3 regions of the Pseudomonas sp. JV414 genome follow, and region 3 is predicted to be linked to each of the others. Evidence: predicted binding sites of a transcription regulator. Region 3 holds the regulator's gene; each other region holds the start of a gene.

Region 1 (4,133 bases), on a different contig from region 3:
TGCATCAAATCGATTAGCGCCGTACGATCCCGGCGCTGCTTGCACGCTTTCTCGGCAAACGCGCGCAGCGCTTCGTCGGCTTCGGTCAGGCGCGTGAAGCGCAGGAACGGCAGCGCCGACTGGCTTTCATGCTCGGCTTCGCGCAGTTCGTCGATGTCCACCTGCCCTCGGGCGCCGATGATGATCGCTTCGTGAGGTTCGTCCAGGGTCAGCACATGCAGAATGTTGCCGAACGGATCGAGTTGCGCGCGCACCGGACGTGGCAGGTCGAGCTGCCAGCTGAGCACGTGTTGGCGCTCGCTGTCGTGAGGGGTCAGTCGCAGGTACTGGATGCTCGCCCGCACCTGATCTTCGTAGTGATAGGTGGTCTCGTGGCTAATGGAAAGTCTCATGCAGCCTCCAGGTAGGAACTGTGTATGGCGTTGCCCAACTGGCGCACCAGCGGGATGAACTCGGTCAGCCAGGCGTGCAGGCCTTCGTCGAGAATTTCGTTGATACCGGTGTAGCGCAGGCGTGCGTCCATTTCTGCCGCCAATCGCTGGGCAGGACGGCCGTTGGCCCCCGGCAATTGGGCGAGGATCTGGTCGATTTCTTCGGTGCAGGCGCGCAGGGATCGTGGCACGTCGGCGCGCAGCAGCAACAACTCGGCCACATGCCGGGCGCCAGGGGCGTCGCGATAGATCTCGGTATAGGCCTCGAACGATGACAGGGCCCGCAGCAAGGCGCTCCACTGGTAATAGGCGTGAGCCGTGCCGTCGCTGACCGCTTCGGCCTGATCGCCGGCCATTTCGTAACGGGCGTCGAGCAGGCGCAAGGTGTTGTCAGCCCTTTCGATAAAGGTGCCCAGACGAATGAAACGGAACGCGTCGTTACGCATGATGGTGCCGTAGGACGCACCGCGAAACAGGTGGGAACGTTCCTTGATCCACTCACAGAAACGGCTCATGCCGTAGCGACTCAAGCCCTGTTCGGCGATCCCGCGAATTTCCAGCCAGGTAGCGTTGATGTTTTCCCACATGTCGGCGGTGATTCGCCCACGCACCGCGTGGGCACTGGCTCGCGCGGCACCGAGGCAGCTGTAGATGCTCGCCGGGTTGGCCGCATCCAAGGCGAAAAAATGCAGCAGCCGTTCGGCATGCAGATCGCCGTGACGCTCCAGATAATCGTCCAGCGTGCCGGTGATCAGCAACGGCATGGCGAGTTCGTGCAAGCCATCGCCACGACCGTCCTGAGGCATCAGTGACAGCGAATAACTGATGTCGAGCATCCGTGCGAGGTTTTCGGCCCGCTCCAGGTAACGCGACATCCAATACAGATCCGAGGCAGTTCTACTTAACATGGCAGGCTTCCTTCAATCCTCGACCACCCAGGTGTCCTTGGTTCCGCCGCCCTGGGATGAATTCACCACCAGGGAGCCTTCGCGCAAGGCGACACGGGTCAAACCGCCGGGCACAACCCGGGTTTCGCGGCCAGACAATACAAACGGACGCAGGTCGATATGGCGTGGAGCGATGCCGTTTTCGACAAAGGTCGGACAGGTCGATAAAGACAACGTCGGCTGGGCGATGTACGCGTGGGGCTTGGCTTTGATCCGCTCACGGAAAGATTCGATTTCCGCTGCCGTCGCCGCCGGCCCCACCAGCATTCCGTAACCGCCGGAGCCCTGGGTTTCCTTGACTACCAGCTCTGGAAGATTGGCCAGCACGTGGGACAGTTCCGAGGGATTACGACACTGCCATGTAGGCACGTTCTTCAGGATCGGCTCTTCATCCAGGTAGAAACGAATCATGTCCGTGACGAAGGGATATACCGATTTGTCGTCCGCGACCCCGGTGCCGATGGCATTCGCCAGCACCACATTGCCAGAGCGGTAGGACGACAGCAGACCTGGAACACCAAGCATCGAATCCGGGTTGAACGCCAACGGATCGAGGAAGGCATCGTCGAGGCGCCGGTAGATCACATCGACGGCTTTCGGCCCGTCCGTGGTGCGCATGAACACCTTGTCATCGCGCACGAACAGGTCCGCGCCCTCCACCAGTTCAACGCCCATTTCCCGGGCCAGAAATGCATGCTCGAAAAACGCGCTGTTGAAGCGCCCCGGCGTCAGCACTACCACGCTCGGGTTGTCGATCGGGCTGGAACTTTTCAGGGTGTCGAGCAACAGGTTCGGATAGTGGTCGATCGGTGCGATGCGCTGGGCCGCGAACAACTCGGGGAACAATCGCATCATCATCTTGCGGTCTTCGAGCATGTAGCTCACGCCGCTGGGTGTACGAAGATTGTCTTCGAGCACGTAGTACGTGCCGTCGCCATCGCGCACAAGGTCGACGCCGGAAATGTGCGAATAGATATCGCGGTGCAGATCCAGCCCTTGCATCGCCAACTGGTATTGCTCGTTGGCCAATACTTGCTCGGCCGGGATGATGCCGGCCTTGATGATGCGCTGCTCGTGATAGAGGTCGGCAAGGAACATGTTCAATGCCTTGACCCGCTGAATGCAGCCGCGCTCGACGATCCGCCATTCACTGGCGGGGATACTGCGGGGAATGGTGTCGAAGGGAATCAGGCGTTCTGTCCCCTGCTCATCACCATAGAGCGTGAATGTAATCCCGGCACGATGAAATAACAGATCGGCCTCGCGTCGCCGTTGTGCCAAAAGCTCGTCAGGCGTTTCGGCCAGCCAACGGGCAAACTCCCGATAATGCGGGCGGACCTGGCCGCCGGCGTCGTACATCTCATCAAAATAGGTGCGGATCATGCCGTACTCCTTGTCACTCCGGACATCCAGACCTTCGCAAGGCCCGTGCCATCGGCATAAACGCTTTGATATCAATCAGTTGGATAATGGCGCTGCACGCACCGCACCAATCCTGTGCGGTAAATGCCCCAACCTGATCGCCCCCGCTTCATGGCGAAGCAATGCTGTCGCCTATCTGCAGCATAGTCAGAGTTGATTTCACTGCCCGGGAGGCGATGGGGATAATCCGGGCATTCGCTGGAAAACTTATCGTTCTTCCCTTCTAGCCGCTTGTTCAGGTGGCTTTTTTTTGCGTTTTTGAAACGTTATGAATCAAAAACACGATCAAGAGATCGCAGCCTCGTTTCACTCGACAGCTCCTACAGGAGAACGCATTCCAATGTAGGAGCTGTCGAGTGAAACGAGGCTGCGATCTTTGGCTTATTCAAACCGCGAAAACGAAAACGGCCGACCCAAAGGTCAGCCGTTGCTGAGTGTTGTCACTGTTCATAAGCTTATGCGAGTAGCCCTCGTACCTCCTGCTTGACGCCCCATCCTTCGATGATACCGCCCAGAGGCTCGACCACCGCCTCGAAGTCCTGCTCAAAGTCGCCGATCCCGTCATAGGTGGCGTACATCACTTTGCTCAGTTCCAGATGCCACGCGCCGTCGTCGCGCACGCTGATCTGGGCATTCAAGGATTCACCACAGAAATGACCTGCCGCCCTGCGTGCCCGCTCCTCGTCCGGAAAAATGGCGTAGAACTCGATGGGATGGAATCGTGAAAAGTCGAAACCGCCTTCTTTCATGCGGCGCAGCACGTTGCTGCTGATGTCTTCTTGATAGGCTGTGCTCATGAAACGTCCCCCTCAGACTGATGGATAGACTTTCCGTATTCCCTGCACTTTCAACCGATTGGTGAGAGCGATACGGCAACAGAGGTTGCCGACGGGAAACAAGCATGTAGCTGACAAGACCAGACCTTAGCGAGTCATTCGCTGATCTCGCTTGCAGAGTAGCCCCAAGACAGAGCTGCTGCCAAGGTCTGGTTGTGAATGTGACAAGAGGTGTATCAGATCGGGGTAATACTGATGATTTCAATGCTGTTCTGGGATTTCAGGCTTTTGACGGTCGGATCATCGGTACGACCCTCCAGATCATTGAGATCCAGTTCGGCAGCGACCGGCAGGCACCGGGCGCGAATGAGTTTGGCGGCTTGCTCGCTATTCGGGCATTCCTCGCACTCGAAGAGTTCGTCCACTGTTTCACCGTGATCATCCACGAAAGTGATTTTCCACTTTTGCATCGGTGCCTCCTCGATAAAACCCATGGATGGGCTTACTTCTATCTGGACTTTTACCCTGAGTGATCGTTCAAACGGATTACCGCGTGC
Region 2 (4,133 bases), on a different contig from region 3:
GATCACCAGGGCGCCCATCGGGCCCACGGTGCCTGCCGCCGGAGTGATCGCGACCAGACCGGCCACCACACCCGAAGCGATACCCAGTGCGCTTGGTTTGCCGTGGGTGATCCACTCGGCAAACATCCAGCCCAGCGCCGCAGCAGCGGTGGCGATCTGGGTGACCAGCATCGCCATGCCGGCAGTGCCGTTGGCGGCGGCAGCGGAGCCGGCGTTGAAGCCGAACCAGCCGATCCACAGCATCGCGGCGCCCATCAGGGTGTAGCCGAGGTTGTGCGGGGCCATCGGGGTAGTCGGGAAACCTTTACGTTTGCCCAACACCAGGCAGGCAATCAGACCGGCCACACCGGCGTTGATGTGCACCACGGTGCCGCCGGCGAAGTCGAGAACGCCCCAATCCCACATCAGGCCGCCGTTGCCGGACCAGACCATGTGCGCAATCGGTGCGTAAACCAGAGTGAACCAGATACCCATGAAGATCAGCATGGCGGAGAACTTCATCCGCTCGGCAAAAGCACCGACGATCAACGCTGGGGTGATGATGGCAAAAGTCATCTGGAAGGTGATGAAGACCGCCTCGGGGAACAGCGCCGCGGGGCCAGTCAGGCTCGAAGGCGTGACACCGGCGAGGAATGCCTTGCCCATGCCGCCGAAGAACGAGTTGAAGTTGACGACGCCCTGCTCCATGCCGGTGGTGTCGAACGCAATGCTGTAGCCATAAATGACCCACAGAATGCTGATCAGACCGGTAATGGCGAAGCACTGCATCATCACGGAAAGAATGTTTTTCGAGCGAACCATGCCGCCGTAGAACAGCGCGAGGCCGGGAATGGTCATGAACAGCACAAGGGCTGTCGAGGTCATCATCCAGGCGGTATCGCCGGAGTTGAGGACTGGGGCCGCCACTTCGTCTGCCGCCATGGCCAGGCCGGGCATTACGAGGGACAACAGGGCTCCTAGCCCTGCGAATTTACGCAGAGTCATATTGTTTTCTCCTGGGGCGTTGGGTTTGTGGCGGCTTAGATTGCGTCGGTATCGGTTTCGCCGGTACGAATGCGAATCGCCTGTTCCAGATTGACCACGAAGATCTTGCCGTCACCGATCTTGCCGGTGTTGGCGGCCTTGGTTATCGCCTCGATAACCCGGTCCAGATCCTTGTCGTCAATGGCGACATCGATCTTCACCTTGGGCAGAAAATCGACCACGTACTCCGCGCCGCGGTACAGCTCGGTGTGACCCTTCTGCCGACCGAAGCCTTTGACCTCAGTAACGGTAATGCCCTGCACGCCGATCTCGGACAGCGACTCGCGCACGTCGTCCAGTTTGAACGGCTTGATGATGGCAGTGACTAGCTTCATGAAAACTCTCTCCCGAATTGGTGGACTTGCCCCAGGAAAACAAACCCGACTCAAGTCTAAGCGCAGTGCCTGGCTTTGTAACGCATCGTCGGCCTTACCTGCCCGTCCGACGCCAGCGAACCACTCCGCACGAAACTTCCCCCGTTCCGCTTGGCGCACTGCATTCGTCACAGCGACTGCATCAGTGCATGGGTCACCAGCGACTAAGCAGAAAGCTTGCCATCTATCCAAAACCCATTGATTTCAATGCTTTGGCCGCTGCTGAAGAACCTTTCGACCGATTGACGCAACCGTTACGCACAACAACAGTGCGCGACTGCCCACTCGACTGCGCGAAAAGCGTGCATCGCTGCTGCCGAGATTGACTATAGACACTGCGTGATACACTGCCCGCCATTGTTGACAGGACATTTCCCATGCTCGCGCCCAAAGACTTCCTCGACGCCCTGAGCGGCACCGCCTCCCGCCTCTTCAGCGGCGACACCCCACTGCCAAAAAGCGAAATCGAAAGCCAGTTCAAGGCTCTGTTGCAGAGTGGCTTCAGCAAGCTGGATCTGGTGAGCCGGGAAGAGTTTGATAGCCAGATGGTCGTGCTGGCACGCACCCGGGCACGGTTGGAGAGCCTTGAGGCGAAAGTGGCTGAGCTGGAAGCGAAGCTCAATCCTCCTGCTGACGCCGAGTAAGCTGATCGTTCCCACGCTCCGCGTGGGAATGCCGCCAGGGACGCTCCGCGTTCCGCTTCAGGATGTGACGCAGAGCGTCACGGGATGCATTCCCACGCAGAGCGTGGGAACGATCATTCAATGTGTCCTGTAGGAGCTGCCGAAGGCTGCGATCTTTTGATCTTAAGCCCCGCAAACATCCCGGCAACGTCCTACAAAGAACACACCGCCGTCCGATTGCGCCGCAAAGCCCCGGTTCCTAAGCTCACCCTCAGCTGAATATTCAGCACTGGGTTTGGCGACCTGAAAGCTTAAGGTGCACAACGACCATCCGACGGCGGGCTAATTTCCGCCACATCGAGTCATGGCGGCTGTGCGTGGGAGATCTTCGGGTCTGCCGGGTTCCTTTTGCTCCGGTTCGCCAACCCGCGTACAGCTGCCACCCAATCGTTTGGCGACGGTTGACGGCAGCCCCTTTAGCAAAAGGAGCTGTATCAATGAATAGCGATGACACTTACCTGACCCCACACATCTTCACCCGCCACAAACTCCACCTCCACGCCCTCCTCCTGGAAAACCAACCCTGGTTTAGCGCCCGCGACCTCGGCCGATTGCTCAGGCTATTCCTCGACGAACGAGCGCTACGCAAACTCGATCCCGACCAACACCAGAATCTGCAGACACTCATCCACGGCACCGTCGAAAACACACTGCTGATCAGCGAATCCGGCGTCTACGCGCTACTGGTCTACCATTACTGCCCCGAATACCGAGGCCTTCGCGAATGGCTGACCCACGACGTGGTGCCTGCGCTCAGAGACGCCCAGCAACCCACCTCAACAGAGCGCCCGATTCTGAGCCTGCTGAATTGGCCGCAGATGTCATTGAGCTTGCTGCACTGGAATAACCAGCCGTGGATTCGGTTGCAGGATGTTCCGCAGCTGCTGCCGAATGAGGAACGACCGCGAAGTACGGTCAATGCTCCGTGGTGGAAGCGTGCTTCGCGGGTGCTGCAGTCTTTTTAAGTACCCGAAGCTCAACCACGCTCGATTTCGGCTCTGCGCTGATCGTAGGTCGATTGCAGGTTTAGCCAGAACTCGGGCGTGGTTTTCAGGCAAATGGAAAGCCTCTTGGCAAGGTCAGGGCTTACACCTCTCTCCCGCATCACAAGGGCGCTCACTTCGCCCGCGACCTCTCTCAACGAACTAGCCAAACCATCCGCTGTAATACCCAGCGGCTCAAGAAATTCCTTTTTTAGGATTTCGCCAGGATGAATCGGCCGCATTCCAGAATTGCTCATTCCCCCTCCTGAGGACTAGATCAGCTGTGATCATAAGCAGCCACCTCGATCCGACAAGTGCGGCCGTGAGTTTTCACCGAAGTCCTTCATCTATCCAAGACCGGTCCTACAAAAAACAGCTCTCGCGGCTGATTACGTCAGCCATTCCCCTTCACTTACGATTCACCAAAAACCAAGTATCCAATAACGAGGTGCCTATGAACCCCAAGAAGCGAAAGCCCAAATCAGTATGGATTGCTGAACTTCATGCTGAAGCACTTCGCTTGGCTGGCAACGTTTCTGCCAGCCAACATCGCTTTTTTAAAGTGGCGACAACATATGGCAAAGAACTTGAACCTGATGGCTTGCACGAGTCTGACCAGGCTCCCCGAAGAAACCGCCCGAGTGGCGGTTTTTTTGTGCCTCGCGATTGGCCTGCTTCCTACTTGCAACATCCAGTGAAAGTTTGTCGCCCCAAACATCCCACCAAATCCCCCTCCCCCTACTACCCTTCAAAAACCGCAGGAAGCGGTGCTCTTCAGCTCAAGGAACGACCATGTCCCTCTCCATCGTCCACAGCCGCGCCCAGGTCGGCGTAGAAGCACCCGCCGTCACCGTAGAAGTCCATTTGGCCAATGGTTTGCCGTCGCTGACGATGGTCGGTTTGCCCGAAGCGGCGGTGAAGGAAAGCAAAGACCGGGTGCGCAGCGCGATCATCAATTCAGGCCTGCAATTTCCGGCACGACGTATCACCTTGAATCTCGCTCCGGCCGATCTGCCAAAGGACGGGGGGCGATTCGATCTGGCGATTGCCTTGGGAATTCTCTCGGCCAG
Region 3 (4,133 bases):
TGTCCTCGAGAACATCGAGGGCGGTGCTTTTACCTGAGCCGGAGCGGCCGCTGACGATGATCAGGCGCATGATTAGTGACCGTTCTGCTCGTCCAGGACAACCTGATACAACGCTTCATTGCTCGGGGCGCTGCGCAGTTTTTCACGCACCTCCTTGCGATCAAGCATGCTGGCGATCTGGCGGAGCAATTCCAGATGTGCATCGGTGGCGGCTTCCGGGACCAGCAGCACAAACAGCAGGTCAACCGGTGCGCCATCAATGGCGTCGAAATCGATAGGGGCTTCCAGGTGCAGCAGCGCACTGATTGGCGAGGTGCAGCCTTTGAGCCGGCAGTGGGGGATGGCGATGCCGTTGCCGAAACCGGTAGAACCGAGTTTCTCACGGGCAATCAGGGCCTCGAAGACGTCCTGCATTTCCAGATCCGGTACTTCGCGGTGGATAAGGTTGGCAATTTGCTCGAGGGCTTTCTTTTTACTGCCACCCGGCGCGTTCACTTGAGAACGGCCGGGGGTCAGGATGGTTTCTAGTCGGATCATGGATTGGGGGGGTTAACGACCGGTTGCGCCCTGGAGGAGGCTCTGGGTCTTTTCCTTATGCTTTTTGAGTTGGCGATCCAGCTTGTCGGTCAGCAGGTCGATGGCGGCATACATGTCCGTATGCTCGGCATTGGCGACCACTTCTCCGCCGGGAATATGCAGCGTGGCTTCGATCTTCTGCAGCAGTTTTTCGACGTTCATCGTGACTTGTACATTGGTGATCTTGTCGAAATGCCTCTCTAATCGGTCGAGTTTTTCGCCGATATAGGTGCGCAGGGGTTCGGTCACTTCCAGTTGGTGTCCACTGATGTTGACTTGCATACAGCTTCTCCTTCGTTGCCAGTGCATAAAGCGGCAGGCAGAAATGCCTGCCACTGGAACGCTGTGGCGAGCCCGGCGGCTACATCAACCGCTTCCGTTCGCTGGAAGGCGCGATCCCCAGGGATTCGCGGTACTTGGCGACGGTGCGACGGGCTACCTGAATGCCTTGTGCCTCCAGTAAACCAGCGATCTTGCTGTCACTCAACGGCTTTTTCTGATTTTCCGCGGCAACCAGTTTTTTGATGATCGCGCGGATCGCCGTGGACGAGCATTCACCGCCTTCGGAGGTACTGACGTGGCTGGAAAAAAAGTATTTCAGTTCATAGATGCCCCGTGGGGTATGCATGAATTTTTGCGTGGTCACCCGTGAAATCGTCGATTCGTGCATGCCCACCGCTTCGGCGATGTCATGCAGCACCAACGGTTTCATGGCTTCGTCACCGTATTCAAGAAAGCCGCGCTGATGCTCGACGATCTGGGTGGCGACTTTCATCAGGGTTTCATTGCGGCTTTGCAGGCTCTTGATGAACCAGCGAGCTTCCTGCAACTGATTACGCATGAACGTGTTATCAGCGCTGGTATCGGCGCGACGCACGAAACCGGCGTACTGGGCGTTGACCCGCAGGCGTGGCACCGATTCCTGATTCAGCTCCACCAGCCAGCGCTCGTTGTCCTTGCGCACGATCACGTCGGGAACGACGTATTCGGCTTCGGCGGACTCGATTTGTGAACCCGGGCGCGGGTTGAGGCTCTGGACCAATTCGATGACCTGACGCAGTTCATCTTCCTTGAGCTTCATGCGGCGCATCAGCTGGCTGTAGTCGCGGCTGCCGAGCAGGTCGATGTAATCGGTGACCAGGCGCTTGGCCTCGGCCAGCCAAGGGGTCTTGGCGGGCAGCTGGCGCAGTTGCAGCAGCAGGCATTCGCCGAGGTTGCGGGCGCCGATGCCAGCGGGTTCGAATTGCTGGATGCGGTGCAGGACGGCTTCGATTTCGTCCAGTTCGATGTCCAGTTCCGGGTCGAAGGCTTCGAGGATTTCCTCGAGGGTTTCGTCCAGGTAGCCCTGATTGTTGATGCAGTCGATCAGGGTCACGGCGATCAGGCGATCGGTGTCGGACATCGGTGCCAGGTTCAGTTGCCAGAGCAAATGGCTTTGCAGGCTTTCACCGACCGATGTGCGGGTGGTGAAATCCCACTCGTCGTCATCGTTGCTCGGCAGGCTGCTGGCGCTGGTCTGGTAGACGTCCTCCCAGGCAGTGTCGACGGGCAATTCGTTGGGAATACGCTCGTTCCAGTCGCCTTCCTCGAGGTTATCCACCGTTGGGGCGGTTTCCTGGTAGGAGGGTTCCTGAATGTCGGCGTTGGGTTTCTGTTCGGCGCTATCGGCCAAGGGGTCGGCGTTATCGAAGTCGTCGCCTTCTTCCTGGCGTTCGAGCATCGGATTGGACTCCAGGGCCTCCTGGATTTCCTGTTGCAGGTCCAGGGTCGACAATTGGAGCAGGCGGATGGCCTGTTGCAGCTGCGGTGTCATCGTCAGCTGCTGGCCCATTCTCAAGACTAGCGATGGTTTCATGGCAGGGGCTTAACACCTTATTCGCCGGCGCACATGCGCCATCCACTACAGGGCGCCGAAGCGCCAAACATAAGCAAATTATATGCCTGAAACTGGAGTGTTTGCCTAGAGCGCTGTAACAATAAAAACTTATTGATTTTTTTATTGAAGCGAGCGCTCTCTCGGCGACCCGGGCACCTCAGTGCTTACAGGCGGAACTCATGACCCAGATACACTTCCTTGACCAGTTCATTGGCCAGGATGGTGGCGGAGTCACCTTCAGCGATCAGTTGGCCATCGTTGACGATGTAGGCGGTTTCGCAGATATCCAGGGTTTCGCGGACGTTGTGGTCCGTGATCAGCACACCAATGCCTTTGGCCTTGAGATGATGAATGATCTGCTTGATGTCGCCCACCGAAATCGGGTCTACGCCGGCGAAGGGTTCGTCGAGGAGGATGAATTTCGGATTGGTGGCCAGTGCCCGGGCGATTTCCACGCGGCGGCGTTCACCACCGGACAGGCTCATGCCAAGGTTGTCGCGGATGTGGTGGATGTGAAATTCCTGCAGCAGGCTTTCCAGCTCTTTGCGACGACCGGCCTTGTCGAGTTCCTTGCGAGTCTCGAGGATGGCCATGATGTTGTCGGCCACCGACAGTTTGCGGAAGATCGACGCTTCTTGCGGAAGATAACCGATACCCGCCTTCGCACGACCGTGCATCGGCTGGTGGCTGACGTCCAGGTCATCGATCAGTACGCGGCCCTGATCGGCCTGTACCAGGCCGACAATCATGTAGAAGCAGGTGGTTTTACCGGCACCGTTAGGGCCAAGCAGGCCGACGATCTGACCGCTGTCGATGGACAGGCTGACGTCGCGCACGACCTGACGGCTCTTGTAGCTCTTGGCCAGATGCTGAGCTTTCAGAGTTGCCATTACTGGGCCTTTTGCTCGTCGGTTTTCTTCTTCGGCTGGATCACCATGTCGATGCGAGGGCGCGACTCGGTGACCTTGTTGCCCGTGGCACGACCGGCGCTCGCAAGCTTTTTGACGGTGTCGTAGACGATTTTCTCGCCTTGGGTGACGTTGTTGTCTTTATCGATGACTTTGGCGCGATCGATCAGCACGACGCGGTTCTGCGAGGCGTGGTACTGAATAGTTACGCCGTAGCCCTGAACCGGCTTGGTATCGCCCGCCGTTTGCAGTTGCTCGAAGTAGGCGAGGTTGCCCACCGAGGTCACCACGTCGATGTCGCCGGCCGGGGTGCGGGTGATGGTCACGGTATTGCCGGTGACCTTCATCGAGCCCTGCGTAATGATCACATCGCCTTTATAGGTAGCAACGCCGTTCTTGTCGTCCAGTTGGGCATCGTCGGCCTGAATGCGGATGGGCTGCTCTTGATCGTTCGGCAGAGCCCAGGCGCTCACGCTTCCCAGTGCTGCGCCCAGACTGAGCAAAATAGGGAGGGTTTTAACGAGCCTCATACTGTCCTCTTACGTTCGATAGCAGGTGTATCCTGCTTTCTTTCAAGTACGCTTTCATTCCGTTGCCTGTCGATACACCGCCAGCGCCGTCGATTCTAACGGGTTGATCGGTCTGCGCATATTGCTGCTGCGGGAACACTGTCATACGGGTGGTGGTAATCAGGGTTTTGCGGTTCTTTTCGTCGAAACGCGTGATACGTACCGAATCAATCAGCTCGACCTGAGTGCCGTCCGGGTTGACTT

The links. The regulator sigma-54, encoded in region 3, starts transcription at its own class of promoters, with help from an activator protein. The targets are predictions, from matches to a motif close to ANTGGCATNNANNTTGCTNT.
Positions count from the first base shown of each region.
Region 1: the regulator sigma-54 is predicted to act here: its motif matches at 2,795-2,814, upstream of F6R97_RS24975 (circularly permuted type 2 ATP-grasp protein).
Region 2: the regulator sigma-54 is predicted to act here: its motif matches at 1,563-1,582, upstream of glnK (P-II family nitrogen regulator).

Region 1 covers NZ_VYKC01000022.1:205,907-210,039, reverse strand. Annotated here, with positions in the region: gene F6R97_RS24985 (transglutaminase domain-containing protein) at 1-392, opposite strand, end outside; gene F6R97_RS24980 (alpha-E domain-containing protein) at 389-1,339, opposite strand; gene F6R97_RS24975 (circularly permuted type 2 ATP-grasp protein) at 1,352-2,761, opposite strand; gene F6R97_RS24970 (ribonuclease E inhibitor RraB) at 3,256-3,597, opposite strand; gene F6R97_RS24965 (hypothetical protein) at 3,813-4,046, opposite strand.
Region 2 covers NZ_VYKC01000013.1:172,639-176,771, reverse strand. Annotated here, with positions in the region: gene F6R97_RS15690 (ammonium transporter) at 1-984, opposite strand, end outside; gene glnK (P-II family nitrogen regulator) at 1,020-1,358, opposite strand; gene F6R97_RS15680 (accessory factor UbiK family protein) at 1,775-2,041, shown strand; gene F6R97_RS15675 (Bro-N domain-containing protein) at 2,518-3,045, shown strand; gene F6R97_RS15670 (HigA family addiction module antitoxin) at 3,057-3,320, opposite strand; gene F6R97_RS15665 (YifB family Mg chelatase-like AAA ATPase) at 3,856-4,133, shown strand, end outside.
Region 3 covers NZ_VYKC01000007.1:115,277-119,409, reverse strand. Annotated here, with positions in the region: gene rapZ (RNase adapter RapZ) at 1-70, opposite strand, end outside; gene ptsN (PTS IIA-like nitrogen regulatory protein PtsN) at 73-537, opposite strand; gene hpf (ribosome hibernation-promoting factor, HPF/YfiA family) at 550-858, opposite strand; gene F6R97_RS10240 (RNA polymerase factor sigma-54) at 938-2,431, opposite strand; gene lptB (LPS export ABC transporter ATP-binding protein) at 2,617-3,342, opposite strand; gene lptA (lipopolysaccharide transport periplasmic protein LptA) at 3,342-3,890, opposite strand; gene lptC (LPS export ABC transporter periplasmic protein LptC) at 3,877-4,133, opposite strand, start outside.